One region of the Streptomyces sp. NPDC060000 genome, then DNA from elsewhere that is predicted to be linked to it. Evidence: riboswitches for the same ligand, from Rfam matches in the RefSeq annotation. Region 1 holds a riboswitch; each other region holds the start of a gene.
The links. A riboswitch is a leader RNA that binds a small molecule or an ion and turns the genes downstream of it on or off. The one in region 1 is predicted to bind thiamine pyrophosphate.

Region 1 (9,943 bases):
CACTGTGTGACGAAGTTCAGCATGCTCGGCGCCGAGTGGGGCGGGGTCCCGGCCCGCACGATCCTGCGGAGCGCACCGCCCGCCCCGAACGTCACCCATGTGATGGTGTGGGCCGAGTACGGGTTCAGCTCGAACCTGCGCCTGTCCGACTTCGCCTCCGAGCGCACGATCTTCGCCACCCACAAGGACGGCGAGCTGCTCACCGCCGAACACGGCTTCCCGCTGCGGCTGGTCGTTCCGCACCTCTACGCCTGGAAGGGCCCGAAGTGGGTCCGCGGCGTCGAGTACATGACCGCCGACCGCCGCGGCTTCTGGGAGGAGCGCGGGTACCACAACCTCGGCGACCCCTGGAAGGAACAGCGCTACTCGTACCAGGAGGGCCCGGGGGACGGGCCGGAACTCTGACGTCCGCGGTACGGCGTCAGCAGTCCCGGAGTTTCTTCAGCCGCTCCACGTCCGCCGCGTGTCCCTCTTTACCGCCGGGCGTCTCGATGATCAGCGGTACGCCCGCGGTGGCCGGGTGCGTCATCAGCTCCCGGAACGGGTCCTCGCCGATGTGGCCGGCGCCGATGTTCTCGTGCCGGTCCTTGTGGGCGCCGGACACGTCCTTGGAGTCGTTGGCGTGGACGAGCTTCAGCCGGCCCTCGCCGACCGTGTCCACCAGCAGGTCGAGGGTCCGGTGCATCCCGGCCGGGCCGGTCAGATCGTGCCCGGCCGCGAAGATGTGACAGGTGTCGAGGCAGACGCCCAGCTTGGGATGGGCGTCCAGCGCCTCGAAGTACGGCCCGAAGTCCCAGGTCCGGGAGCAGAGCGAGGAGCCCTGCCCGGCGGTGGACTCGAGCAGCAGGAACGGGTCGTCGTCGTGGGTCAGCTCGTCCAGCAGCGGAAGCAGGTACTCACGCACCTGCTTCAGCGCCACGGACCGGTCCCGGCCGCCCGTCGCGCTCCCCGTGTGCACGACCACCCCGAGCGCGCCGATCTCCCGCCCGCGACGCAGCGAGTGCCGCATCGACTCCACCGACCTCTCGGCCGTCGCCTCGGTGTGCGAGCCGAAGTTGATCAGGTACGGCGCGTGCACGTACGCCGGGACCGACCGTGCCGCGCACGCCTCCCGGAAGGCCTCGTCCTGCCGCGGATTGCCGACCGGAGTGGCCCAGCCACGCGGATTGGCGACGAACACCTGGACCGTCTCGGCCCCGAGGTCGTGCGCGTAGGACATGCCCACGTCGTGCAGACCGCCGGCCACGGGGACATGACCGCCGATGGGGTTGCGGGAGGGGAAGGGGGATCCGGAACTCACCCGTTCAGGGTGTCATGCCCCCGGACCCCTCCGGTCACCGGATGGTGATCGTGATCGTCGACCCCTTGGGCGCCGACTCGCCGCCCTCCACGGACTGCTTCTTCACGGTGTCGCCGAACAGCCCGAGCAGCCCCCGGTCCTCCTTGACCTCGAACCCGGACTGCTCCAGGAGCGATTTGGCGTCGTCGACGCTCGCGCCGACCACGTCCGGGACCTCGACCATCTGCGGACCCTTGGACAGCGTCAGCGTCACCGTGTCGCCGTCGGCGGCCTCGCTGTCCGCCGCCGGGGTCTGTGCCGCGACCTGGCCCTTGTCGAACTCGGAGTTGATCTGTCCGGGGGCGATCTTCACCTTCAGGCCGGCCTCCTCGAGCTCGGCCCTGGCATCGGCCGGGTCCTCGCCGGTGACGTCCGGGACGTCGACCGGGCTGCCCTTGCTGACCACGATCGAGACCGCGGTGCCCGCCCGGCGCTTCGTGCCCGCCGCCGGGTCGGTGCTGATCACGAAGCCCTTGATGACGTCCTCGCTGAACGCCTTGTCGACCAGCCCCGGCTCCAGACCGTCCGCCTTCAGCAGCTCTTCGGCCTTGTCCAGCCGGGAGCCCTTCACATCCGGCACCTTCACGATCTCCGGGCCGTCGGAGACGGTGAGCGTCACGGAGTCGTGCTTGCGGATCCGGGCGCCCGGCTCGGGGTCGGTGTCCATGACGGTGCCGCGTCTCACCGTGTCGCTGTGCTCGTGCTCGACCTTGCCGACCTTGAGCCCGGCGGCCTCGAGCCGCGTTTTGGCCTGCGCCTCCTTCTGCGTCAGCACCGCCGGGACCTTGGTGAACTGGCCGGAGTTGATGTACCAGACCCCGGCGCCCACACCGAGCACCAGCAGGACGACCGTGACGAGCGCGAGCACGCCGCGCCGGGGCCGTACGGAACGGCGCCGGGGCGGCAGGGGCGGCGGGCTCTGGAACCGCGAGGTGCGGTTGAGCGGGTCCTCGGCGCCGTCGGGGTCGTCCTCGTCGACGGGCAGCGGCCGCGATGGGGGTCCCCCCGCGCGAGCGAAGCCGAGCGCGGGGGAGGTGAGCGAGCGCGGGATCACACTCGTCCGGTCCTCGGCGTTGTGGTGCGCGGCGGAGACGGCCTGCGGAGGCAGCGCGTCCAGCTGCTCCTCGCTGAGCGCGGCGCGCGCCTCCAGCGTCTGTCCGAGCAGCGCGACGGCGTCGTACGCCCGTGCCTCGGGATCGCGGACGGTGGCCGACGCGACGAGCTCGTCCAGTGCGAACGGCAACCCGGGCACCAGGGCCGACGGCGGCGGGACGTCCTCGTGCAGGTGCTTGTAGAGCACGATCGCGGGGGAGTCCCCGTCGTGGGGTTTCTCACCCGTGAGCATCTCGTGGAGGACCACCCCGCACGCGTACACGTCGACGCGGGGGTCGGCGGCACCTGGCTGCTCGATCTGCTCGGGGGCGAGATAGGCGACGGTGCCGAGCACGGCACCCGTGGTGCTGGTCACCGTGTCGACGGACCGCACCAGTCCGAAATCAGCGACCTTGACCCGCCCGTCATCGCCTATCAGCACGTTCTCGGGCTTCATGTCCCGGTGCACGAACCCGGCCCGGTGCGCGGCGCCGAGCGCGGCCAGCACGGGCTCCAGGATGTCGAGCGCGGCGCGCGGCTGAAGCGCCCCGCGCTCGCGGAGCACATCGCGCAGCGTGCATCCGGCGATGTACTCCATGGCCAGATAGACGTACGACCCGTCGGCGCCCTGGTCGAACACCTGGACGACATTCGGGTGGGCGAGCCGGGCGACCGACTTCGCCTCCCGGATGAACCGCTCGACGAACGCCCCGTCGGCGGCGAGCGCCGGGTGCATCACCTTGAGCGCGAGCACGCGGTCCAGGCGGGTGTCCACGGCCCGGTAGACCGTGGCCATCCCGCCGACCGCGATCCGCGCCTCTACGCGATACCGGCCGTCGAGCAGCTGCCCGACCAGAGGGTCCTGAAGGGTCGTGTCCACGCAGGTGAGTGTACGAGCCGCCGCTGACACCTCCGCCGGTTCCACCGCGATCGCAGCGCTACTGGAGCCGACCTGTGACGCAACCCACCGGCCGGGCGACGCCCGTCTCCGAAGACCGGACGGTAGCCGCACGGGGGTCAGAAAGCGGGGCGCTCGGGGTCCAGCACCGCCCGGCCCTCCACGGGAGAGGACGCCTCGGCGAAGTACCGGGGCGGGATCCGGCCGGCCAGCCGGGCCAGTCTTCCCGCCTCGACGCCGGCCCGCATGGCCGACGCCATCCGCTCGGGATCGCGCGCCCGCGTGACCGCCGACGCCAGCATCACTCCCGCGCACCCCAGCTCCATGGCCAGCGCCACATCCGACGCCGTACCGGCCCCCGCGTCCAGGATCACCGGCACACGCGCGTGCTCGACGATCAGCCGGAAGTTGTGCGGGTTGCGGATCCCCAGGCCGGAGCCGATCGGAGAGCCCAGCGGCATCACCGCCGCGCACCCCACGTCCTCCAGTTTCCTGGCCAGCACCGGATCGTCGTTGGTGTACGGGAGCACCGTGAATCCGTCGTCCACCAGCGTCTCCGCCGCGTCCAGCAGCTCGATCGGGTCCGGCAGCAGCGTGCGCTCGTCGGCGACGACCTCCAGCTTGACCAGAGCGGTGCCCAGCGCCTCCCGGGCCAGCCGCGCCGTCAGCACGGCCTCCCCGGCGGTGAAACACCCCGCCGTGTTCGGCAGTACCCGGATACCGAGCCGCTCCAGCACCGACAGCACGGAACCGTGCACCGAGGGGTCCACCCGCCGCATGGCGACCGTCGTCAGTTCGGTGCCGGACGCCACCAGGGCCCGCTCCAGCACGTCCAGGCTGGGCGCACCCCCCGTACCCATGATCAGACGGGACGAGAAGGACATGCCCGCGAGGAGGAAGGTGTCGTCGGCCATGACTTGGCTCAGCCTCCCTGGACCGCGGTGAGGACTTCCACCCGGTCACCGTCGCGCAGAGCCGTCGACGGCCACTGCGCGCGCGGGACGACGGTTTCGTTGAGCGCGGCGGCCACCCCGGAGGGCGCCGCCGTCAGGGACCGTACGACGCTGTCGAGAGCCGTACCGGGAGGGAACTCCCGCCGCTCCCCGTTCACCGAGACGTGCAAGCGGGCGTTCATGCGGACGTTCATGCGGACTGCTCCGAGAGTACGGCGGCGCCGAAGCGCCGGGGCGTGAAGGGACGGGCCTCGTCCGGGAGTTCCCCGGTGGCCAGGACATGCGCCATCGCGTCACCCGTCACCGGCGTCAGCAGCACGCCGTTGCGGTAGTGACCGGTGGCCAGCAGCAACCCCGGCAGCGCCGTCGGCCCGAGCAGCGGCGCGTTGTCCGGGGACCCGGGCCGCAGCCCCGCGCGCGTCTCCGTGAGGGGCAGCTCGGTGATGCCCGGGATCAGCTCATGGGCGTCGCGCAGCAGCTCGTACACGCCCCCCGCCGTCACCGTGGTGTCCCAGCCCAGCTCCTCGCTGGTCGCGCCCACCACCAGCTCGCCGTTCTCCCTGGGGACCAGGTAGACCTGGCTGCCGCGCACCACGGCCCGCACGGTCCGGCTCAGGAAGGGCGCGTAGCGCGGTGGCACGGTCAGCCGCAGCACCTGGCCCTTCACCGGCCGTACGGGAGGCAGCACGTCCCGCGGCACCCCCGCGAGCCGCCCGCTCAGGCTGCCACCGGCGAGCACCACCTGCCCCGCCTCCAGCGCCGTACCGTCCCGTGTGACGACCCCCGCGGCCCGCTCGCCCACCACGGACAGGCGTTCGGCCCACACACGGTGGAAGACCACCCCGGCCCGCTCGCACGCGGCCACCAGCGCCCCGGTCAGCCGCCGCGGGTCGATCTGGTGGTCGCCGTCCACCCGCAGACCGCCGCGCACCCCTGGCGCGAGCAGCGGCTCGAGGCGCCGGCACTCCCGACCGGACAGCCACTCCGACTCCAGTCCCGACTGCTGCTGCAGGGCGTGCAGTTCGCGCAGATGGGCGCGGTCGTCGGAGTCCAGCGCGACCGCGAGCGTGCCGCAGCGCCGGTAGCCGAGGCCGTGTCCGGTCAGCTCCGTCAGCTCGGCCGCGAAGTCCGGATAGCGGCGGGCGGAGGCCAGATTGAGGCCGAGCAGACCCTGCTCGCCGTGGTGCAGTTCCGTGACGGCGGCCAGCATCCCGGCCGCCACCTGGGCTGCCCCGCCGCCCGGCGCCGGGTCGGCCACCGCCGTGGCGAAGCCGCGCTGCGCGGCCCGCCAGGCCGTGACCAGGCCGATGATCCCGCCCCCGATGACGAGGACGTCTGACGTACGCGGAGACGACATGGGCGTCCAGCCCCTCCCTTCGCCGGCATGACCCGGATCAGGTTCGTACGGTCGGAGGCCGCCAGCCTCCCTCTCAGCCCGGTGCGTCCGGACTCCCGCGAGTGCTCTACGTTGGCCACCCTAGCCGGACGCCGCGCACCTCGGTAAGGGAGCCTTTGCCCATGCCCATACCCATGCCCAGGCCCGTCTCGCTCGACGGCCTCGTCCTCGCCCCCGTCGCCGACCAGGCGCCGGGCCAGGTCGGCACCCGCACCCGCTTCACGTACCACGAGCGCGGCGGCGAGATCTGGGCGGAGTACACGGGCGGTGACGTCGTACGCGGGCATCTTGTGGGTACCCGGGAGGGGGACCGCCTCGACTTCCGGTACGTACAGCTCAAGCACGACGGGACGACGTCCTCGGGGCACTGTGTGTCGACGGTCGTGGAGCTCGCGGACGGACGGGTACGGCTCGAGGAGGCCTGGGCGTGGGAGTCGCAGGAGGGCAGCGGCACCAGCGTTGTGGAGCAGGTCACGGCGCACGACGGCTGACTGACGATTCGTCAGCCGCCTAAGGTGATCAGGTGAGTGAGCAGAGGCAGGAAGAAGGCGGCCCGTCCGGGCGGCGCGTGGTGGTCGTCGGCGCGGGCATGGCCGGGGTCCAGACCGCCGTCGCCCTGCGCGAACAGGGCTTCGACGGCACGGTGACGCTGATCGGCGCGGAGCCCCACCAGCCCTACGACCGGCCCCCGTTGTCCAAGGCCGTGCTGCTCGGCAACGCCGAGGGCTCCGCCTTCGACGTCGACTTCGAGGGCCTCGGCATCGACCTCGTGCTCGGCCGCGAGGTCGACGGCCTTCGCCCGGCCGACCACGAGCTGGACACCGGGGCCGGGCCCGTCCCGTACGACGTCCTCGTCCTCGCCACCGGAGCCGAACCGGTCCGGCTGCCCGGCGCCGAGGGGGTGCCCGGCGTGCACCTGCTGCGCACCCTGGACGACGCCGAACGGCTACGGCCGGTCCTCGCCCAGCAGCACGACGTCGTGGTCGTCGGCGCCGGCTGGATCGGCGCCGAGTTCGCCACGGCCGCGCGGGAGGCCGGCTGCGCGGTCACCGTCGTCGAGGCCGCCGACCGGCCGCTGGCCGGGGCGCTGCCCGCCGAGGTCGCCGCCCCGATGGCCGCCTGGTACGCCGACAACGGCACCGTGCTGCGCACCCACGCACGCGTGGAGCGCGTCGAACCCGGCGCGGTCGTCCTCGACGACGGCTCGCGGCTGCCCGCCGGCGCCGTCGTGGTCGGCATCGGCGCCCGCCCCGCCACCGCCTGGCTGGCCGGCTCCGGCATCGCGCTGGGCGCCCACCGGGAAGTCGTGGCCGATGCCCACCTGCGCACCTCCCTGCCCGACGTGTACGCGGTCGGCGACTGCGCCTCCTTCCCCTCGGGGAGGTACGGCGAGCGGCTCCTCGTCCACCACTGGGACAACGCCCTCCAGGGACCGCGCACGGTCGCGGCGAACATCATCGGCACGGCCACCGACGAGCCCCCGGCCGTCTACGACCCCGTCCCGTACTTCTGGTCCGAGCAGTTCGGCCGCTTCGTCCAGTACGCCGGGCATCACGCCGACGCCGACCGCGTCCTGTGGCGCGGCGACCCGTCCGGTCCGGCCTGGACGGTCTGCTGGCTGCGCGAGGACCGGGTGGTCGCCCTGCTGGCCGTGGGGCGGCCGCGCGACCTCGCCCAGGGCAGGCGGCTGATCGAGGCGGGCACGCCCATGAACCCACGGCTCCTCGCGGACCCGGCGCGGCCGATGAAGGCGGCGACGGCCGAGGCCTGAACCCCTGGTCGGACCGTCCCGGCTTCCGACTGTCAGCGGCAGATGGCAGGCTTGTTCCCGTGACCGAGATTGACGCAAAGACCGATGCTCTAGTCCCCGCCTGGCTCACCGTGCCCGACATCGCGGAGATGCTCGATTCCGACGTGATCCGCGTCCGGCAGCTGATCAAGGACGGCCAGCTCATCGCCGTGCGCCGTGGCGAGAACCGCGCGCTGCACATCCCCGCCGCCTTCATCGACGGGGACAAGGTGGTGAAGGGCCTGGTTGGGACCCTGACCCTGCTGCGGGACGACGGCTTCAAGGACGAAGAGATGCTCGAGTGGCTCTTCACCCCCGACCCGAGCCTGCCAGGCACGCCCGCGCAGGCCCTGAGTGAGAATCGCGGCACGGAGGTGAAGCGCCGCGCCCAGGCGCTCGCCGTCTGACCCGCGTATTCGAACCGATCCGGTGTGCGGGGGCGCTCGCTCCCGTACGCCACCGCCCTGGGGGACTTCCGTATGCCCGACACCGCCCGCGCCCGGCTGGCCGGCGCCCTGCTGTACCTCTGCACGGACGCCCGCACCCGCCAGGGTGACCTCCCGGAGTTCCTGGACGCTGTCCTCGCGGGCGGTGTCGACATCGTCCAGTTGCGTGACAAGGGCATGGAGGCCGCCGAGGAGCTGGAGCACCTCGAGGTGTTCGCCGACGCCTGCGCCCGGCACGGCAAGCTGCTCGCGGTCAACGACCGCGCGGACGTCGCGCACGCGGCCGCCGCCGGCGTACTCCACCTCGGGCAGGGCGACCTGCCGGTCCCCGCGGCCCGCGCCATCCTCGGCGAGGACATCCTCATCGGCCGCTCCACGCACGCGGAGGCGGAAGCCGGGGCGGCCGCCGTCCAGGAGGGGGTCGACTACTTCTGCACCGGCCCGTGCTGGCCCACCCCGACCAAACCCGGCCGGAGCGCCCCCGGCCTGGACCTGGTCCGGCACACGGCCTCCCTCGCCACCGACCGCCCCTGGTTCGCCATCGGCGGTATCGACCTCGGCAACCTGGACGAGGTGCTGGCGGCCGGCGCCCGCCGGGTCGTCGTCGTCCGGGCGATCACGGACGCGGACGACCCGGGTGCCGCGGCCACGGAGTTCGCGAAGCGGCTGAGCGCCGCGTGACCAGGCCGTACCGCTGTCCAAGGGATGGACAACAAGTCGACAATCCGGGCAAATGTCCCGCATGCGGTTGGGGGACGGGCCACCCCTGACTAACCTGCCCGTATGGCCTCAGGAACCGCATCCACCAGGACGGACCGCGCGCGTACCGTGCGCGACATCCTGGCGACCGGCAAGACGACGTACTCGTTCGAGTTCTACGCGCCGAAGACCGCCAAGGGTGAGCGGAGCCTGTGGAACGCGCTGCGCAGGGTCGAGGCGGTCGCCCCCGACTTCGTCTCGGTGACGTACGGGGCCGGCGGCTCCACCCGGGCGACCACGGTCAGGGAGACCGAGCAGATCGTCGCCGACACCACCCTCACGCCCGTCGCGCACCTCACCGCCGTGAACCACTCCATCGCGGAGCTGCGCAACATCATCGGCCAGTACGCCGACGCCGGGATCCGCAACATGCTCGCCGTGCGCGGCGACCCGCCCGGCGACCCCATGGGCGCGTGGGTGCCGCACCCCCGGGGCCTCACGTACGCCGCCGAACTCGTCCAGCTCATCAAGGAGTCGGGCGACTTCTGCGTGGGCGTCGCCGCCTTCCCCGAGATGCACCCCCGCTCCGAGGACTGGGACACCGACGTCTCGCACTTCGTCGACAAGTGCCGGGCCGGCGCGGACTACGCCATCACGCAGATGTTCTTCGAGCCCGAGTCGTACCTGCGTCTGCGCGACCGGGTCGGGGCGGCCGGCTGTGTGACTCCGGTCATCCCCGAGGTCCTCCCGGTGACGAGTGTGAAGATGCTGGAGAGCCTGCCCAGGCTCAGCAACGCCCACTTCCCGGCCGCCCTGAAAGAGCGGATCCTCACAGCCAAAGACGATCCGGCCGCTGTACGCTCCATTGGCATCGACTTCGCCACGGAGTTCTGCGCTCGGCTACTGGCCGAGGGAGTGCCCGGACTGCACTTCATCACGCTCAACAACTCCACGGCGACGCTGGAAATCTACGAGAACCTGGGCCTGCACCACCCGCCGCAGGCCTAGACCGGTCGCACCGGTATACGACACACTGCGTAGCGGCCACTGGGAGAGGGGCGTACATGGGCTGGACGGTCCTCTACATCGCGTTTGGCTTCGTCGCGCTGTGGCTACTCGGCGAGGTTCTGCTGCAGTACAAGGCGCGGCTGCGCTGGCGGCTGCTGGCCTTCGTCGGCTTCCTCGGCGTCGTCCTCGGTGTCCTGATCCCGTCGGTCGTCGTCATCGCGCTCGGCGCGGCCGCCTTCGCGGTCGGCCAGACCTACGTCACGCTGTCGTTCCGGCGCGGCTTCGCCGAGGGCTGGGCCTTCCGGCGCGGGGACGCGGACACG
Region 2 (9,943 bases), on a different contig from region 1:
GACCCCTTTCAACCTTGCAGAAACGTGCCTGTCAACGCGTGCATATGCGTCCGCCCTACCCCACCTAATGAGCCCTACTATCGGCTCGCCATGACAGCAGCAGGGAAGCACCAGGTGAGCCGCGCGGAAACCTCACGCCGAGGCAGCCGGCCGGGCCGGGCGGGTATCAGGGACGTGGCCGCCGCCGCCGGAGTCTCCATCACGACCGTCTCCGACGCCCTCAACGGCAAGGGCAGGCTTCCGGACGCCACCCGCCGCCATGTCCGCGAGGTCGCCGACCGACTCGGCTACCGCCCCTCGGCGGCGGCCCGAACCCTCCGTACCGGCAAGTCGGGCCTCATCGGCCTGACCGTGACGACCTACGGGGATGAACCTTTCACCTTCACCGAATTCGCGTACTTCGCGGAGATGGCGCGCGCCGCCACGTCGGCCGCGCTGGCCCGCGGCTACGCGCTCGTGATCCTCCCCGCGACCTCACGCCACGACGTGTGGTCCAACGTCGCCCTGGACGGCACGGTCGTCATCGACCCCTCCGACCAGGATCCGGTGGTCAGCGAGCTCGTCCGGCAGGGTTTACCGGTCGTCTCCGACGGCCGCCCGGCCGGCTCGCTCCCGGTCACCGCGTGGGTGGACAACGACCATGAGGCCGCCGTCCTCGACATCCTCGACCACCTGGCCGACGCCGGCGCCCGCCGTATCGGCCTGCTCACAGGCACCACCACCGACACCTACACACACCTGTCGACCAGCGCGTACCTGCGGTGGTGCGAGCGGGTCGGCCAGGACCCGGTCTACGAGGCCTACCCCGCGCACGACCCGTGTGCGGGCGCCGTGGCCGCCGACCGGCTGCTGGCCCGCCCCGACCGCCCGGACGCCGTCTACGGACTGTTCGACCCCAACGGCACCGACCTGCTCGCCGCGGCCCGCCGCTACGGGCTGCGCGTCCCCGAGGACCTCCTGGTCGTGTGCTGCAGCGAGTCCGCGGTGTACGCCAACACCGAGCCGCCCGTCACGACCCTCTCGCTGAAGCCGCGCCGCATCGGCACGGCGGTGATCCAACTCCTCATCGACGCGATCGAGGGCGAAGAAACGGACCGTCCGGTCGAGCAGGTCATACCGACCGAGCTTTTCGTACGAACCTCTTCCCAACGACGCCCCCCTCGGACCACGGTCAGCCCGCCACGGGCGCCGGAGGAGAAGTAACCCGAGCCGCCGCTCGCCACGACCCCCGCCCATGCCATGGCGCGGATCGTCGGGAGCGGCGGCTCGCGGCTTGTGGCTCGCGCGGCTTTGCGCCTTGTGGCTCGCGCGGCTTGTGGCCACGGCTTGGGCGGCTTGCCCTGTCGTAGTTGCGGAGGGGGAGGATGCGATCCCCTCGTGGCGGCTGGGGCGGCCTGAAGGGGCGTGGGCGTCAACGCGAGTCGGCGGGAGTCACGTACGGGCGGTTTCCGGCGGCGCTGGGAGGCATCTGCCATCACCTTGAGACCAATCACCCCAGCGGACCCGGTCGCCCCGCTGGCCCCACGCGCTCCAGCCGTCTCGTCATCCTCCCGCGGCCCACCGAAATCACCCTTTCCGCGGTCGATGTCGTGGCCCGGCCCATCCGGCCGAGCAGACGACGGGGGCAGTGTGCGGGTGTCGCCAGGGCGTGCGCGGGGTGAGAGCGGACTGCCGAAGCCCGGCCCAATCGGGGCGAAAGCCGCGATGAACTGGAGCCTTGCTCCGATTCACCACCCCTGGGTCGTCACACGGCACGATCCGCATTCCTATGATGGGCGCACGGCACCGCGGGCCGCTGCGACCAGGCAGCCCGAAGGGTGCAGATGCGGCGCGATGGTGGAGGGGTCTGATGACTCAGGGGGCCGGTCAGGGACCCGAAGTGGAGCGTACGGCGACGTTGCGCGACTTCCGGGTGCCCGCGTACGTCAACGAGACCGGTCCGTACGACCACGGCACAGACCCCGGCAATGCCGTGCCGCCCCTCGTGGAGGAGCCGCTGGAGCATCCGGACGGCTACACGCCCACCCAGCGCGACCTGCCCGTCATCAACCGGCGCGGCGACACCCTTCAGGTGGCCGTGGACCCGGCGACCGCCCAGGCCCCGCTGCCCGCGGCCGGCCCGGGACCCCTGTTCGTCGTCGGTGACGTACACGGCTACCTCGACGAACTGGTGGCCGCACTCCAGGAGAAGGGCCTGGTCGACTCCGCCGCCAACTGGTGCGCGGGCACGGCCCGGCTGTGGTTCCTCGGCGACTTCACCGACCGTGGCCCGGACGGCATCGGGGTCATCGACCTCGTCATGCGGCTGTCCGCCGAAGCCGCCGCGGCCGGCGGATACTGCAAGGCCCTCATGGGCAACCACGAACTGCTGCTGCTCGGCGCCAAGCGCTTCGGTGACACGCCCGTCAACTCCGGCGCGGGCACCGCCACCTTCCAGGCGGCCTGGCTGCTGAACGGCGGCCAGAAGTACGACATGGACCGTCTCCAGGACCACCACCTGCAGTGGATGGCCCGCCTCGACGCCGTCGAGGAGGTCGACGGCCATCTGCTCGTCCACTCCGACACCACCGCCTACCTCGACTACGGCGACTCGATCGAGGCGGTCAACGACACCGTCCGCGAGACGATCACGCGCAACGACGCGGACGAGGTGTGGGACCTGTTCCGCAAGTTCACCAAGCGCTTCTCCTTCCGCGACGAGGGCGGCGCCGACGCCGTGCGCTCCCTGCTCGATACGTACGGCGGCACCCGTATCGTTCACGGCCACAGCCCGATTCCCTACCTGCTGGGCGAAGTCGGCTCCGAAGAGGGCGAAGACAGTGGCGGTCCGCACGTCGAGGGACCGCACCTCTACGCGGACGGGCTGGCCATCGCGATGGACGGCGGCGTGACGATGGCCGGAAAGCTGCTGGTCCAGCAACTGCCCCTGGAAGTCTGAGCGTTCCCGGGGCAGAAGTTCCCCACTTCGGACCGGTCGGCGACACCGCAGGCCAGGGGCCAATTTCGGCAAACCCCCTGTCACCCCATGCCGTCGCCGCTCTACCATCGGGTTATCCGTAGCAGGCTCCCCTCCGTTTCTGCCCGACGGCTCGTTGGCATGCGAGCCCCAAGCCCTACGGAGCATCGGGGGATGCAGATGAACAGCGTTCCGCAGCACCTGAACAGCGAGGACCGCCAGGAGTACGAGCGGATCCTCGACGAGGCGCTGCGCTCCGCCCCACACCACCCGGAACTGGCTGCTGTCGGACAGCGGCTCAACCCCGAACAACTGCGCACCATGGCGCTCAACGCCTCCGCGCTCATCACGGTGGCCGCGGCGGCCGAGTACCAGCACTACGTCAAGGTCCGCGAGGAACTGCGCCACCCCGCGCCGTCCACGCCTTCGTCCACGTCCGAGACGGGCTCCGCGGAGCCCGGCGCGGCCGCGCTGGGGCTCGCCACCACCGTGGGGGAGGCGGCCCAGGCCGCCGAAGCCGCCGGGGCGGGCGCCGTCGCCGCCGTCCTCACCCCCGTTCTCGCCGGGACCGCCGCGATGATCTTCCTGCTCGTCGGCTACATACTCAGGGTGCTCGACCCCGAGCAGGCGTTCGCCCGGACCATGCTCGCCGCCGGCTGGACGTTCGGGGCCGTGGCCGTGGCCGCGATCCTTGTCGCCACCGTCGCGCTGCTGCTCACCGCCCTGCGCAACCGGCCCTCCCTGGAGGCCGGACCGTACAGCGAACTGAGCGAGGAGGTCGACCAGGCCAGGGAAGCCTGGCGAGAAGCCCTGCTGGAACGCGGCATCCTGCCGTTCCTCCGGGAGGCCCTCGCCGATCCCGGCACGGCGACCGCCCTGCACACCGACCCCACCCCACCGGCTCCCACCGGCCGCCTCCCGAAGATCGGCTATGACCGTCCGGGCTTCAGCAGCCCGGACGACGGCCGCTCGACAGGCCCGCGCCCGAGCTTCAGCAGTCCGGACTACACCAGCCCGGACTTCGGCGGCCCGGAGCACCAGCCGGAATAGGCACTCGGCTTGCGCCCCCGTCGACCCCGCCGGGACAGCGCAAGCCGTACGCCGTACGGCCTCGCTGTACGGCGTACGCCCACGCCGGGTGGCCTGGGTGCCAGTGCTGCGCTGTGCTGCTCGGAGTCACGGGATGGGTCGTGGTGGGCCGCCGTGCGGCTGTGGTTGTACGCCGGTCAGAGGATTCCTGCCCGGCCCGCTGCAGTGATCCAACTGGGGAACTCCGACAGCAGCCGGTCGTAGAGCTCCTGGTCCGGGACGGTGGTGATGTCGTCCACGGAGAAGAACCCCACGTTGTCGACGCGGCGCCCAGGAAGCGTGTCGAACCGTTCCAGGACTCCGTAGTCGGACCGGCCGAGCCCCACGAACTGCCAGAAGATCGGCTCCTCGACCGCCGCCCGCAGCTCCCGCTCGATCGCCGCGTCGCGGTGGACCCCTCCGTCGGAGAAGAACAGCACCAGCGTGGGAGCGGCCGTCGGATTCTCCCTCACATATGTTCTGACCTGGGCAATCGCCTTCTGCTCCTCGTTCTGGATGCCGACCGTGCGCATGTCGACCTGCCCGGGTTCCATCCCCTTGCGGGGCTTCCTGCTGCGCCGGAACAGACTGATCTCGCCCACCCGCACATGCAGCCGCAGCCAATCGGGGAGCTCGCCCAGCCGCAGGTCGGGGAGGCGCGCGGCCTCGCTGGCGAACGTCCAGGCCTGCATCTCTCCGTCGTCGTCGAGTTGGGCCGCCACCGCCGCCATACGCTCCACGACGTCCGCCACCACTCCGCGCGAGTACAGGAACGACATGGACCCGGAGGCGTCGAGGACGAGCACCACGCGCGCGCTGATCCCCACCGCTCCGCGCTTGCTCAGGCTGACGGCCACCTGCTCCTTGCGCAGAGACAGCCGCTTGCGCATGTCGACAGGCAGCTGCTCCTCCCCCTTGGACGGACGGGGACCGGACGGTCGGCTGATCGCAGGTGGGGTGACGGGCGGTGGAGTGATCGGGGGTGGGGCGATGGTGGGCCGGGTGGGTGGCGGTGGCGCCGATGGGGCGCGCGTGGATGTGTACGGTGGGGTGCCCGGCGGCGGGGTGAGAGGCGGTTGGTTCCGTGGCACGGTCGCCTCCTCCGGCCCTTCGTCGACCGTGATCCCGAAATCCGTGGCGACCCCGGCCAGCCCTGAGGCGTATCCCTGCCCGACGGCCCGGAACTTCCAGCGCCCCTCGCGCAGGTACAGCTCACCGGCGATGAACGCCGTCTCCGTATCGGCCCGCATCTCGAAGCGCGCCACTTCGGAGCGTCCGCCCGTGCCGAGCAGTCTCAGCGTCAGACCCCTCACCTGACCGAAGGTGCCGCCGTCGGCCGACGCGCACACCACCACACGCGTGATCGCGCCTTCCAGCGAGCGGAGGTCCACCTGGACCGTGTCGGTCGCGACGCCGGCATCGCTCCGCTTGCCGAGGTGTCGCACGGCGCCGGACGCGTGCAGCGGCTGGTTGTAGAAGACGAAGTCCCCGTCGTCACGAACCCGTCCGTCCTGGGCCAGCAGCAGCGCCGAGGCATCGATGTCCGGTCCGTCGACCTCCTCGGCCCAGCTGAGTTCGACCAGTACGCCCGGCACGTCGACCGGCAGATTGGCACCCTTGCTCATGGATCGCGCTGTCATGGAGGCAAGTCTGCCGAGCCGACGCCCGAGGGCAACCGAACGAGCACGACACTCCGCCTGATCGCGATACCGCTGTGTCTTACCCTCGCTGACGGGCCGCCCAGGGCGCTGTCCCCAGGTGTCGAACCTGGTGGGACAGCACCGATGGGAACAGCACCGATGGGAACAGCGCCGATCCGGACTCGTCAGTCGGCCAGCGGCAGGTACACCCGGTTTCCGCTCGCCGCGAACTCCTTCGACTTCTCCAACATGCCCTCGGCGATCTCCTCCGCCGAGGCCCCGGCGGCCGCCCCGCTGCCGAACCGCTCGTTGATGCTCTGGCTGATCTTCATCGAGCAGAACTTCGGCCCGCACATCGAGCAGAAGTGTGCCGTCTTCGCCGGCTCCGCCGGGAGGGTCTCGTCGTGGAACTCCCGTGCCGTGTCCGGATCGAGAGCGAGGTTGAACTGGTCCTCCCAGCGGAACTCGAAACGGGCGTCGGACAGCGCGTCGTCCCAATCCTGCGCACCGGGATGCCCCTTGGCGAGGTCGGCTGCGTGGGCGGCGATCTTGTAGGTGATGACGCCGGTCTTGACGTCATCCCGGTTGGGCAGGCCCAGATGCTCCTTGGGCGTGACGTAGCAGAGCATGGCCGTGCCCCACCAGGCGATCATCGCGGCACCGATACCGGAGGTGATGTGGTCGTACGCCGGCGCGACGTCCGTCGTCAGCGGGCCGAGCGTATAGAACGGAGCTTCATCACAGATCTCCTGCTGAAGGTCGATGTTCTCCTTGATCTTGTGCATCGGGACATGTCCCGGGCCTTCGATCATCGTCTGAACATGGAAACGCTTCGCGATCCGGTTGAGTTCCCCGAGTGTCCTCAACTCCGCGAACTGCGCTGCGTCGTTGGCGTCCGAGATGGACCCCGGCCGCAAGCCGTCGCCCAGCGAGTACGTCACGTCGTAGGCGGCGAGGATCTCGCAGAGCTCCTCGAAGTTCTCGTAGAGGAACGACTCCTTGTGGTGCGCGAGGCACCAGGCCGCCATGATCGAACCACCGCGCGACACGATGCCGGTCTTACGGTTCGCGGTGAGCGGGACGTACGCGAGGCGGACACCGGCGTGCACCGTCATGTAGTCCACGCCCTGCTCGGCCTGCTCGATGACGGTGTCCTTGTAGATTTCCCAGGTCAGTTCCTCGGCGCGGCCGTCGACCTTCTCCAGCGCCTGGTAAAGCGGTACCGTGCCGATGGGAACGGGGGAGTTGCGCAGCACCCATTCACGGGTGGTGTGGATGTTGCGGCCGGTCGACAGGTCCATGACCGTGTCGGCGCCCCATCGGGTGGCCCAGGTCATCTTCTCGACCTCCTCCTCGATGGAGGACGTCACCGCCGAGTTGCCGATGTTGGCGTTGACCTTCACCAGGAACCGCTTGCCGATGATCATCGGCTCGATCTCCGGGTGGTTGACGTTGGCCGGCAACACGGCGCGGCCTGCCGCGATCTCCTCGCGAACCACCTCAGGAGAAACATTCTCCCGGAGGGCCACGAATTCCATCTCGGGTGTGATCTCCCCCCGGCGCGCATACGCGAGTTGGGTCACCGCCCCGCCGTCCCGACTGCGGCGCGGCAGACGCGGCCGACCCGGAAAGACCGCGTCGAGGTTGCGCAGACCACCGCGCGGTGAGGTGTGCTTGACGCCGTCGTCCTCGGGACGGACGGGACGGCCCGCGTACTCCTCCGTGTCTCCGCGGGCGATGATCCAGTTCTCACGCAGCGGCGACAGGCCCCTGCGGACGTCGGTGCTGGCGAGTGGATCGGTATACGGGCCGGAGGTGTCGTACAGGGTGACCGACTGCCCGTTGGTGAGATGCACCTGACGGACCGGCACCCGCACGTCGGGACGAGCGCCCTCGACGTACCCCTTGTGCCAGCCGACGGACTTCCTGGCCCCCGATTCGTTCACGTCGACCGCGCTTTCGCTGGTCGCGTTCTGCGTGAAGGCAGGCGTGCGTGCGTCCTTGTTGGTCATGAGACCTACTCCCTACGCCGGCATTACCCGGTAACAGGTTCGGCGGTCGACGCAGCGGCTACCGTCTGCCGATGTTTCATGTGAAACATCACTCCATAGGAGAGACGTTCCACGTGAAACATCGCGAAGACGAAGGTCAGCGCCCTCTCAGCCCGGTGCTCCGAGCTCCCGCGTGTGCAAAGGTTGCCTCCACGCTAGCGCCAATTCTGGCGCGGTGAACAGAGGGCTCGTGTCGTTCTTGCGATGATCGGTCGGTGACCACCACACACCAGCCCCCGTACCCACCTCCCGAGCCGCCCCGTCGCCTTGGCGCCAACAACGGCAGTGGCGACGGCAATGGCAATGGCGACGGACCCGGCAACGGCCCCGGAGGCGACCGCGACTTCGGCAACGGTCACGACCACCAGCGGGGCCCCGGCCACGGACCTGGATACGCCGGTGGTCTCGGCGGCCTGAGGCGCGCCGGAACTCCCAGCGGGCAGCGTGCCCGCTCCGGTGACGGGGCGGGGCCGATGTCGGCGTCAGGGCCGGGGACCGGGCCAGCGCCAGCGCCAGCGCCAGGGAACAGCGGAGGTTACGGACGCGGGCAAGGGCCTGCGAACGATCCGGGATACGGGACCGGGCAAGGATCCGGAAATGACCAGGGATACGGGACCGGGCAGGTGTACGGAACCGGGCCCGCGCGCGGGCGGGGCTACGGCGGCTCTGGCCCCCGTCATGGAGCTGAGCCTGGCCTTGCTCCTGGTGTCGGCGCCCGTCCTGGCCCCAACCCTGACCCCAATTCTGGCCCTGGCGACGGATATGGCTTTGACCGCAAAGTCGGTCATGGGCAGAACCTCGACGGTGGTCATGGTGGCGGCCCCGGTGAGAGGCGCGGGAAGGGGCACGCCGGCGGTCACGGCGAGGATCACGGCGACGGTCACAGCGGCGGCGGTCACGGCGGTCACGGCGATGGCCCGGGGGACATGCACGGCGCAGGTTCAGGTAGCGGGCACGGACCTTCACACGGTCACAGCCACAGTCACGGCCCGGCCGCCCCCGTCTCCCGGCACCTGCGCAAGGTCATCGCGGCCATCCTCATCCCGTTCGGTGCCGCGGTGCTGGTGGGCCTCGTGGTGCTGTGGCCCGGTGGAGCGCCGGCGCACGAGCGCACCGGAGTCGGGTTCGACCGGCAGACCCAGCAGGCCACGGTCACCAAGGTCGTGAGCGTGAACTGTGCGTCGGTGAACGCCTCGGGCGACGCTCCCACCGGCGACACCTCCACGGCCGAGGGGTCCTCCGCACAGCAGCAGGCGAGCGGCACCTGCAAGCGGGCCACGATCCGCGTGGACACCGGCAGCGACAAGGGCCGTACGTTCACCGAGATCGTCCAGCCGGACCAGTCACGGCAGTTGGAGCAGGACGAGAAGGTCGTGGTCGCCTACGAGCCCTCCGCGCCGAAGGACCTCCAGTACTCGGTCACCGACGTGAACCGTCGGATCCCCATGACGGTCCTGGCCCTCATCTTCGCGGTCGCCGTCGTGGTCGTCGGGCGGCTTCGGGGCGTCATGGCGCTGGTCGCGCTGGCCATCAGCTTCATGGTGCTGAACTTCTTCGTCCTGCCCGCGATCCTCCAGGGGTCGAACCCTCTGGTCGTGGCAGTGGTGGGGTCGAGCGCCATCATGCTGATCGCCCTCTATCTCTGTCACGGCCTCTCGGCCCGCACCTCCGTCGCGGTGCTCGGCACCCTGATCTCGCTGCTGCTGATCGGCATCCTCGGCTCGCTGTTCATCGACTGGGCCGCGCTGACCGGCAACACGGACGACAACACCGGCCTGATCCATGGCCTGTACCCGTCGATCGACATGAGCGGTCTGCTGCTCGCCGGGATCATCATCGGCTCGCTCGGCGTCCTCGACGACGTGACGGTCACGCAGACCTCGGCGGTCTGGGAACTGCACGAGGCCAACCCCGCGATGGGTTGGCGCGGCCTGTACCGGGCCGGCATCCGCATCGGGCGCGACCACATCGCCTCCGTGGTCAACACACTCGTCCTCGCCTACGCCGGTGCCGCACTGCCGCTGCTACTGCTCTTCTCGATCGCGCAGAGCAGCGTGGGTGCCGTCGCCAACAGCGAGCTGGTCGCCGAGGAGATCGTGCGCACGCTGGTGGGCTCGATCGGCCTGGTCGCCTCCGTACCCGTCACCACGGTTCTGGCGGCCCTGGTGGTGTCCGCCGACCGGCCGAGCTCCGGTAAGGCACCCGCGACGGCCCCGGAAGTGATTCCC
Region 3 (9,943 bases), on a different contig from region 1:
GCCCGGGCCAGCGCCACCCGCTGCTGTTCCCCGCCGGAGAGCGAGGCCACCGCACGGCCGCCCGCACCGGGCAGCCCGACCAGTTCCAGCAACTCCCGCACCCGCTCGCCCTGCCGGCCCCTGGGCATGCCGCGCATCCGCAGCCCGAAGGCCACGTTGCCGCCCACGTCCCGCTGCGGGAACAGCTGATGGTCCTGGAACATCAGCCCGAGCTCCCGCTTGTGCGCGGGCACCCCGGCCTGGTCCCGCCCGTCCAGCAGCACCCGGCCGGCGTCCAGCGGCTGGAGCCCGGCCACCGCCCGCAGCAGCGTCGACTTGCCGCTGCCGCTCGGCCCCAGCACGCAGACCACCTCGTGCTCGGCGACGGCGAGACCGACCGCGTCGAGCACGGCGCGCCCCCCGAACCGCACGGTCGCGCGCTCCAGCTCCAGCAGCATCAGAACTCCCCCGTACGGTCGGTCCGCAGCCGCTCCAGCACCAGCAGGGCCACCGCGCACACCACCATCAGAATCGTCGAAAGGGCCATCGCCTGGCCGTAGTTCAGCTCGCCGGCCCGACCGAGCAGTCGCGCCACGGCGACCGGCAGCGTCGGACTGTCGGGCCGGGCGATGAACACCGTCGCCCCGAACTCCCCCAGCGACACCGCGAAGGCGAATCCGGCCGCGACGAGCAGCGCCCGCCGCACCATCGGCAGGTCGACCTCCCGCCACACCCGCCAGGGCGACGCCCCGAGCACGGCCGCCGCCTCACGCAGCCGCTGGTCCACCGCCCGCAGCACCGGCAGCATGATCCGTACGACGAAGGGAACGCCGACCAGCGCCTGCGCGAGCGGCACCAGGATCCAGGTACCGCGCAGGTCCAGCGGAGGCTCGTCGAGCGCGATGAGAAACCCGAAGCCGACGGTCACGGCGGAGACGCCCAGCGGCAGCATCAGCAGTGCGTCGAAGCCACGGACCAGCCGTCCGGCGTCCCGTCGGGTGAGCGCGGCCGCGGCGAGCCCACCGACGAGCACGGCGATCGCGGTCGCGACGACGGCGTACTCCAGCGAGTTGCCGATCGCCTCGATCGGCGGGACCAGGAAGACATTGCCGTCGTCGCTGGTCAACGCCCGGTAGTAGGCGAAGCCGGGTGCGTCGAGCGAGCGCTGCGCCAGCACCCCGAGCGGCAGCACCAGCAGGACGGCGATCGTGCCGAGCACTCCGGCCAGCAGCGCCCACTGCCCGGCCCCGCGCGGTCGCCGCGCCGTCACCGACGCGTCGACCAGCCGCAACGCGGTCTCCCGCCGCCGTACGGCCTGGGCGTGCACGGCGAGGATCACGCCGACGGCCACGAACTGGACGATCGTGAGGACGGCGGCCGTGGACAGGTCGAAGATCTCGGAGGTCTGCCGGTAGATCTCCACCTCGAGGGTGGAGAAGGTGGGGCCACCGAGGATCTGCACCACTCCGAAGGAGGTGAAGGTGAACAGGAAGACCATCAGCGCGGCGGCGGCGACGGCGGGCCCCAGGGCGGGCAGGGTGACCGTGCGCCACGCCGTCAGCCGGGACGCGCCGAGCATCCGCGCCGCCTCCTCCTGGCGGGGGTCGAGCTGCGACCACAGCCCGCCCACCGTCCGCACGACGACCGCGTAGTTGAAGAAGACGTGCGCCAGCAGGATCGCCCACACCGTGGTGTCCAGCCGTACGCCCCACAGGTCGTCGAGCAGTCCACCGCGCCCGACGAGCGCCAGGAACGCCGTGCCGACGACGACCGTCGGCAGCACGAACGGCACGGTGACGACGGCGCGCAGCACCTGCTTGCCCGGGAACTCCAGGCGCGCGAAGACATACGCGGCGGGCAGCGCGACCAGGAGCGTCAGCGCGGTGGAGGCCAGTGCCTGCCAGGTGGTGAACCACAGGACGTGCCGGATGCCGGACTGCGCGAGCACGTCCCACAGCCGTCCGAAGCGCGGGCCCCCGTCGGCGCCGAGTCCCCGGGCGACGATCGCGGCGACAGGGTAGGCGAAGAAGACCGCGAAGAACGCGACGGGCACGGCCATGAGACCGAGCCGTGCCACGTTCCCCGTGCGGGCTCCGCGCCCGGTCACTTCAGTACGAGCGAGGTCCATGACTTGACCCAGTCGTCGCGGTTGTCGGCGATCTTCCCGGGGTCCAGGGTCTCGGGGTCCTTGGCGGCGGGCCCGTACTCGGTGAACTCGGCGGGGACGGCCGCCCCCTTCACCACCGGGTACACGAACATGTTGAGCGGCATGTCCTCCTGGAACTCTTTGGTGATCAGGAAGTCGATCAGCGCCTTGCCGCCCTTGCTGTTGGAGGCGTTGCTCAGCAGACCCGCGAACTCGATCTGCCGGAAGCAGGTGCCGGACGCGACACCGGTCGGCGCGGTGGCCGGCTTCGGGTCGCCGTAGATCACCTCGGCGGGCGGCGAGGAGGCGTACGACACGACGAGCGGCCGGTCGGCCTTCGCCTTCTTCCCCCCGGCGGACCCGGAGAACTCCTCGTTGTAGGCCTGCTCCCAGCCGTCGACCACCTTCACCCCGTTGGCCTTGAGCTTCTTCCAGTACCCCTCCCAGCCTCCGTCGCCGTACTTCGCGGCGGTGCCGAGCAGGAAGCCGAGCCCGGGCGAGGAGGTGGAGGCGTTCTCGGTGACGAGCAGATCCTTGTAGGCGGGCTTCACCAGGTCGTCGAAGGAGGCGGGCGGGGCCAGCTTGTGCTCGCTGAAGTACGCCTTGTCGTAGTTGACGCAGATGTCGCCGTAGTCGACGGGAGTGACCCGGCGCTTGTCGGCGTCCAGCCGGTACTGCGCGTCGACCTGCCCCAGCCCCTTGGCTTCGTACGACTGGAACAGCCCGTTGTCGAGGGCGCGCGACAGGAGCGTGTTGTCGACGCCGAAGAAGACGTCGCCCTGCGGGTTGTCCTTGGTGAGGATCGCCTTGTTGACGGCCTGCCCGGCGTCGCCGTCCTTGAGGACCTTCACCTTGTACCCGGACTCCTTCTCGAAACCGGCGAGCACACCCTTGGACACGGCCCACGAGTCGTGGCTGACGAGGGTGACGGTCTTCGAGCTCCCCGAGCCCGCCGTCCCCTTCCCGTCCGTCGACCCGCACGCGGACAGCGCGACCAGGCCGAGCCCTACGGCCACGGCCACGAAGGTCTTGTTCTGCACTGGTTTTCCTCCTGGGTTGACCAGGAAGAGACGCGGCCCCGCCCGGGTCCGCGACGGACGCCGGGCAGGGCGCAACAGCTCGAGTGATGACCGAACTTCCTACCCAGAATGACCTGGGCGAGGTTCAGAGGGTCTGCGGGCCTGGATGCCGCACTCTCAGCGCTGTGGCGCTCCCCTGTCGGAATATGAAGATGTGTACGGTCCTCAGACTACCGCTCGGTCGCCGCGAGCTGACCGCACGCCCCGTCGATCTCCTGACCACGGGTGTCCCGGACCGTGACGGGCACCCCGTGCGCGGCGATCGCCTCGACGAACGCCTTCTCGTCCTCGGGCCGGGAGGCCGTCCACTTCGACCCCGGCGTCGGGTTGAGCGGGATGAGGTTGACGTGCACCGGCTTGCCCCGCAGCAGCCGCCCGAGCCGGTCACCACGCCAGGCCTGGTCGTTGATGTCGCGGATCAGCGCGTACTCGATGGACAGCCGACGCCCGGACCGCTCGGTGTACTCGAACCCGGCCTCCAGCACCTCGCGCACCTTCCACCGCGTGTTCACGGGGACCAGGGTGTCGCGCAGTTCGTCGTCCGGCGCGTGCAGGGAGATCGCCAGCCGGCACTTGAAGCCCTCGTCGGAGAACCGGTGGATGGCGGGCACCAGGCCGACCGTCGACACGGTGATCCCGCGCTGCGAGAGCCCGAGCCCGTCGGGAGCCGGGTCGGTGAGCGCCCGGATGGCACCGACGACCCGCTTGTAGTTGGCGAGCGGCTCGCCCATACCCATGAAGACGATGTTGCTGAGCCTGGCAGGCCCCCCCGGCACCTCTCCGTCCCGCAGGGCCCGCATCCCGTCGACGATCTGGTGCACGATCTCGGCGGTGGACAGGTTCCGGTCCAGCCCCGCCTGCCCGGTGGCGCAGAACGGGCAGTTCATCCCGCACCCCGCCTGCGAGCTGATGCACATGGTCACCCGGTCCGGGTACCGCATCAGTACCGACTCCACGAGCGTGCCGTCGAACAGCCGCCACAGGGTCTTGCGGGTGGTCCCCTCGTCGGTCGACAGATGCCGGACCACCGACATCAGGTCCGGCAGCAGCGCCTCACGCAGCTTGTCGCGGGCACCGGCGGGGATGTCGGTCCACTCCGCCGGGTCGTGCGCGTAACGCGCGAAGTAGTGCTGCGAGAGCTGCTTGGCACGGAACGGCTTCTCACCGATCTCCGCCACGACCTCCTTCCGCTCGGCGGGCGAGAGGTCGGCAAGATGCCGCGGCGGCTTCTTGGCTCCGCGGGGGGCAACGAAAGTAAGTTCTCCGGGCTTCGGCATAACCCTTCCAGTGTCGCAGATCAACTCCACCGGCCCAGGCCCAGAACGGGGTGGGGGCGGTCACCCCTGGGCGCTCTCTGTCATGGTTGGACGGCCTCGCACAACCCAGGGACGGCCCAGGGGGCGTACCACCGGGAGCGGGATGATCTCTCCGGAGGGGTGCGAGTGGACATGCTTGAACTGATGGAGTGGCTGGCCGCGCGCGGAGTCACAACCTTCTTCAAGGTCGACGGTGACCGCATGGTTGAGCGGCGGACGGCATGGATGGTCATCGTCAGCGGTGGGCCGCTCGGCGAGGACTCGTTCTTCCGAGCCGACCTGGCCACGCCAGACGCATGCCTTGACTCGTTGCTCGCTCATCTGGAGGGCAAGGGCCTGTCGCCATTCGCATGATCAACATGTGCTGAAGCTCAGACGCAACTGCCGTGGGGTGCCCGCACGTACCTGGTGAGCTCGACCGCCCGCTCGCTCAGTTTCTCGTTCCCCTCACGGCCCTGGTGACGAGCTCGCTCGCCCAGCCCTCGGCGGAGGCCGTGGGCAGGACGAGCCGGCGTCGACGGTAGCGGTGCCCGGCGCGCGTCGTTGATCGCTGCGAGCAGCGAGGCAGGAGTACATGAGATACGGGCCCCCTCCCCGCACAGAAGCAAAGGGAGGCGGCCCGCATGAACCCGTTGTGCCGCGTGGGTCAGCCGGAACCCACGAACAGGACGAGCAGCAGCCAGACCACGGGAGCCGTGGGCAGGAGCGAGTCGAGCCGGTCCATGATGCCCCCGTGGCCCGGGAGCAGCGTGCCCATGTCCTTGATGCCCAGGTCCCGCTTGATCATGGACTCGCCGAGGTCGCCGAGCGTGGCGCTGGCCGCGACGGCGAAGCCGAGCAGCAGCCCCTGCCACCAGGTGCCGTCGTCGATCAGGAACTGCATGCACAGCGCGCCGGCGACCATCGCGAACGACACCGCCCCGAGCAGGCCCTCGCGGGTCTTGCCCGGGCTGATGCGCGGGGCGAGCTTGGTTCTGCCGAAGCGCCAGCCGACGGCGTACGCGCCCGTGTCGCTGACGACCGTCAGGACCAGGAACGTCATGACACGGAACGCTCCGTCGTCGGCGGTGAGCATCAGGGCGACGAACGTGGCGAGGAACGGCACGTAGAAGGCCGCGAAGACGCCGGCCGTGACGTCCTTGAGGTAGCCCTCGGGCGGTTCGGTCATCCGCCAGACCAGCACCGCGAGCGCGGTGAGAGCCATCGCGACCCAAGCGCCCTCGGGTCCCCGGACGTATCCGGCGACGATCATCGCGGCACCGCCGACCGCTAGCGGCACGAGCGGCGCCCTGATGCCCTTGCGCTCCTGCAGCCTGCTGGTCAGCTCCCACAGGCCCACGACGACGGCGACCGCTATCACGCCGATGAACACGGCCTTGACGACGAACAGCGACGCGACGATGACCGCACCGAGCCCGACCCCGACCCCTATGGCCGCGCCCAGGTCGCGGCCCGCACTCTTCTTCTGCGGGGCGGGCGCCGGCTGAGGGGCGTCGGGCATGGGCTCCGGATTCTGCGGCACCGCCGCAGGGGGCTGTGCCGACGGTGTGTCGTGGCGTCGGGCGGCGTCGATGTACGGCTGGTTGCCGTAGGGCGCGTCGCCGTAGGGCTCGGCTGGGAACGGGGGGCCGCCCAGCCGAGCGGCCCCCCGGTCGTCATCCTGGTTTCCGCCGTGTGCGGGTACGTCGGGGACGATGGGCATGGGGCGAGTCTGCTGCGCCTCAGGCGCATCGTACGCGGGACCCGCCGGGGCGGCCCCTTGGACGGGCGCCTGGTCGGCGGGCCCCCAGTACCCGGCCCGCGACCCGGCGTGTGGCGGTGAGCCCCAGGAAGAGTCGTTCATCAGACCTCGAGCAGCTCCGATTCCTTGTGCTTCAGGAGCTCGTCCACCTGGGCGACGTACTTCGCGGTGGTGTCGTCGAGCTCCTTCTCGGCACGGCGGCCCTCGTCCTCGCCGACCTCGCCGTCCTTGATCAGCTTGTCGATCGCGTCCTTGGCCTTGCGGCGGACCGCGCGGATGGACACCTTGGCGTCCTCGCCCTTGCCCTTGGCGACCTTGATGTAGTCGCGGCGGCGCTCCTCGGTCAGCTCGGGGAACACCACTCGGATGATGTTGCCGTCGTTGCTCGGGTTGACGCCCAGGTCGGAGTCGCGGATCGCCTGCTCGATGTTGCGCAGCGCGGTCTTGTCGAACGGCGTCACGACCGCCATGCGCGGCTCCGGCACGGAGAACGAAGCCAGCTGGTTGATCGGCGTCAGTGCGCCGTAGTAGTCGGCAACGATCTTGTTGAACATCGCCGGGTGCGCACGGCCGGTGCGGATCGCGGCGAAGTCCTCCTTGGCGACCACGACGGCCTTCTCCATCTTCTCCTCGGCCTCGAGGAGGGTCTCTTCGATCACCACTTGCTCCTGCGTGTCTTGAGTAGGCCCGGCTGCGGTTCCTTGCGGAGGCCGGCCGGCTGCGTCGCGTCTTCTTCCTGCACGGTTCCCGACCGGCAGGACATTGTCCATCCCCCGACCAGGGTCCGTCCCCCGGTCAGGTGTTGTCGTGCGAGACCGGGGTTCTTCCGGTCAGGCCCGGCTGCCTTGCTCACCCACAAGCGTGCCGATCTTCTCACCCCTGACGGCGCGAGCGATATTGCCCTCCGTCAGGAGCTCGAAGACGAGGATCGGGAGCTTGTTGTCACGGCACAGCGTGATCGCGGTCATGTCCGCGACCTTCAGGTCGCGGGTGATGACCTCGCCGTAGCCGAGGGCGTCGAACTTGACGGCCGCCGGGTTGGTCTTCGGGTCGGAGTCGTAGACGCCGTCCACGCCGTTCTTGCCCATCAGCAGCGCCTCGGCGTCGATCTCCAGGGCGCGCTGGGCGGCGGTGGTGTCGGTGGAGAAGTACGGCATGCCCATACCGGCACCGAAGATGACCACGCGGCCCTTCTCCAGGTGCCGCACGGCACGCAGCGGGATGTAGGGCTCGGCGACCTGGCCCATGGTGATGGCGGTCTGCACGCGGCTGTCGATGCCCTCCTTCTCCAGGAAGTCCTGGAGGGCGAGGCAGTTCATGACCGTGCCGAGCATGCCCATGTAGTCCGAGCGGGCGCGGTCCATGCCGCGCTGCTGGAGTTCGGCGCCGCGGAAGAAGTTGCCGCCGCCGATGACGACCGCGATCTCGGCGCCGTCACGGACGACGGCGGCGATCTCACGGGCGACCTTGTGCACCACGTCGGGGTCCACGCCCAGGCCCCCGCCACCGGAGAATGCCTCCCCGGACAGCTTCAGCATGAACCGGCCGCGTAGTTTGCCGTCGTCGCTCTTCTGGGCCTTGGTGGTCATGGAAGATCCCGCCTCTTTCACGTGGTGCACATGCGAAGAAGGCCATTGCCGGTGGGGTGTTCGCAACCCGTGCGCGGCAATGGCCTCCTCGTCAGATCTGCTGTCGTCCGTCACGCACGCGCGTGACGGCGTACCGGACGACTGCCTCCGACCCTATCGGGCCGGCGCGTCGATCGCGGTACGGACTCAGATGCCGACCTTGATACGCGTGAAGCGCTTCAGGGTGACACCGGCCTCGTCCAGGATCTTCTGGACGGACTTCTTGTTGTCCAGCGCGTACGGCTGGCCGAGCAGCGTGGCGTCCTTGAAGAAGCCGTTGAGGCGACCCTCGACGATCTTCGGCAGGGCGGCCTCGGGCTTGCCCTCGGCGCGGGTGGTCTCCTCGGCGACGCGGCGCTCGGTCTCGACGACCTCGGCCGGCACGTCCTCCTTGGAGAGGTACTTCGGCGCGAAGGCGGCGATGTGCTGGGCGATGCCCTTGGCCACGACAGCGGCCTCGTCGGTCTGCTTGTCGAGCTCGACGAGGACACCGATCTGCGGGGGCAGGTCGGGCATCGTGCGGTGCATGTACGCGGTCACGAAGCCGTCGGCGAACTGCGCGAAGCGGTCCAGCACGATCTTCTCGCCGAGGTTGGCGTTGGCCTCGTCCACGAACGCCTGGACGGTCTTGCCGGCCTCGATCTCGGACGCGAGCAGCGCCTCGAGGTCGGCCGGGGAGGTCTTGACGACGTGCTCGGCGATCGCGTTGGCGACGGCCTGGAACTTCTCACCCTTGGCGACGAAGTCCGTCTCGCACTTCAGCTCGACGAGGACGCCGGAGGAGTTGTCGTCGGCGATGATCGAGACCACGGCGCCGTTCTCGGCGGAGCGGCCCTCACGCTTGGCGACGCCCTTCTGGCCCTTGATGCGGAGCGCCTCGACGGCCTTGTCGACGCTGCCTTCGGCCTCGTCCAGCGCCTTCTTGCAGTCCATCATGCCGGCGCCGGTGAGCTCACGGAGCTTCTTGACGTCAGCGGCGGTGTAGTTCGCCATGATCTGTGAATCTCTCTCGGAGTTCGAAGTCTCGAAGATCTACGAAGATCTGGGGGGGCTGTGGGTGAACGGCGGGCGGTGCACTCGGCACCCCCCGCCGTCACTTCGTCCCTAGTGCCCTACGGACGACCTGGCGGCCGTACGGCCTACGGCCTGACTCAGGCCTGCTCGCCCTCGGCGGCCGGAGCGGCCTCCGCGGCGGGGGCCTCAGCCTCAGCCTCAGCAGCGGGAGCCTCGGCGGCCGGGGCCTCGGCCTCAGCAGCGGCCTCGGCGGGAGCCTCGGCGGTCTCAGCCTCAGCAGCGGCCTCGGCCGGCTTCTCGGCAGCCTCGTCCGTGGTCTCGGCGTCGGCCTTCTTCTCGCCCTCGAGCAGGTCGCGCTCCCACGCGGCCAGCGGCTCGCCGGCGGCCTTGTCGCCCTTGTCGCCGGTGGCGACGCCGGAACGGGAGATGAGGCCCTCGGCGACGGCGTCGGCGATCACGCGGGTGAGCAGGGTGACGGAGCGGATCGCGTCGTCGTTGCCCGGGATCTTGTAGTCGACCTCGTCGGGGTCGCAGTTGGTGTCGAGGATGGCGACGACCGGGATGTTGAGCTTCCGGGCCTCACCGACCGCGATGTGCTCCTTCTTGGTGTCCACGATCCAGACGGCGCTGGGAACCTTGGACATCTCGCGGATACCACCGAGGGTCTTCTCGAGCTTGGCCTTCTCACGCGAGAGGACCAGGAGCTCCTTCTTCGTCAGACCCGAGGCGGCGACGTCCTCGAAGTCGATGACCTCGAGCTCCTTGAGGCGCTGGAGGCGCTTGTAGACGGTCGAGAAGTTGGTGAGCATGCCGCCCAGCCAGCGCTGGTTGACGTAGGGCATGCCGACGCGGGTCGCCTGCTCGGCGATGGCCTCCTGCGCCTGCTTCTTCGTGCCGACGAACATGACCGTGCCGCCGTGGGCGACGGTCTCCTTGACGAACTCGTAGGCGCGGTCGATGTACGACAGCGACTGGAGCAGGTCGATGATGTAGATGCCGTTGCGCTCGGTGAAGATGAAGCGCTTCATCTTCGGGTTCCA

Region 2: another riboswitch for thiamine pyrophosphate. It lies ahead of thiC (phosphomethylpyrimidine synthase ThiC); the one in region 1 lies ahead of thiO (glycine oxidase ThiO).
Region 3: another riboswitch for thiamine pyrophosphate. It lies ahead of ACFWBB_RS25050 (thiamine ABC transporter substrate binding subunit); the one in region 1 lies ahead of thiO (glycine oxidase ThiO).

What each region holds. Positions count from the first base shown of each region.
Region 1 is NZ_JBHWUU010000041.1:9,738-19,680, reverse strand. Features, by position in the region: gene ACFWBB_RS21885 (sulfite oxidase-like oxidoreductase) at 1-405, shown strand, start outside; gene ACFWBB_RS21880 (deoxyribonuclease IV) at 422-1,300, opposite strand; gene pknB (Stk1 family PASTA domain-containing Ser/Thr kinase) at 1,335-3,311, opposite strand; gene ACFWBB_RS21870 (thiazole synthase) at 3,449-4,243, opposite strand; gene thiS (sulfur carrier protein ThiS) at 4,252-4,464, opposite strand; gene thiO (glycine oxidase ThiO) at 4,473-5,639, opposite strand; TPP riboswitch at 5,637-5,748, opposite strand; gene ACFWBB_RS21855 (hypothetical protein) at 5,801-6,169, shown strand; gene ACFWBB_RS21850 (NAD(P)/FAD-dependent oxidoreductase) at 6,202-7,449, shown strand; gene ACFWBB_RS21845 (Rv2175c family DNA-binding protein) at 7,509-7,874, shown strand; gene thiE (thiamine phosphate synthase) at 7,947-8,594, shown strand; gene metF (methylenetetrahydrofolate reductase [NAD(P)H]) at 8,697-9,620, shown strand; gene ACFWBB_RS21830 (hypothetical protein) at 9,677-9,943, shown strand, end outside.
Region 2 is NZ_JBHWUU010000003.1:91,366-101,308, forward strand. Features, by position in the region: gene ACFWBB_RS03250 (LacI family DNA-binding transcriptional regulator) at 91-1,203, shown strand; gene ACFWBB_RS03255 (metallophosphoesterase) at 1,850-2,938, shown strand; gene ACFWBB_RS03260 (hypothetical protein) at 3,131-4,006, shown strand; gene ACFWBB_RS03265 (VWA domain-containing protein) at 4,183-5,664, opposite strand; gene thiC (phosphomethylpyrimidine synthase ThiC) at 5,850-7,676, opposite strand; TPP riboswitch at 7,669-7,858, opposite strand; gene ACFWBB_RS03275 (YibE/F family protein) at 8,642-9,943, shown strand, end outside.
Region 3 is NZ_JBHWUU010000050.1:21,752-31,694, reverse strand. Features, by position in the region: gene ACFWBB_RS25060 (ABC transporter ATP-binding protein) at 1-437, opposite strand, end outside; gene ACFWBB_RS25055 (ABC transporter permease) at 437-2,107, opposite strand; gene ACFWBB_RS25050 (thiamine ABC transporter substrate binding subunit) at 2,083-3,165, opposite strand; TPP riboswitch at 3,244-3,352, opposite strand; gene rlmN (23S rRNA (adenine(2503)-C(2))-methyltransferase RlmN) at 3,375-4,481, opposite strand; gene ACFWBB_RS25040 (hypothetical protein) at 4,653-4,874, shown strand; gene ACFWBB_RS25035 (phosphatidate cytidylyltransferase) at 5,167-6,363, opposite strand; gene frr (ribosome recycling factor) at 6,363-6,920, opposite strand; gene pyrH (UMP kinase) at 7,092-7,850, opposite strand; gene tsf (translation elongation factor Ts) at 8,037-8,882, opposite strand; gene rpsB (30S ribosomal protein S2) at 9,041-9,943, opposite strand, start outside.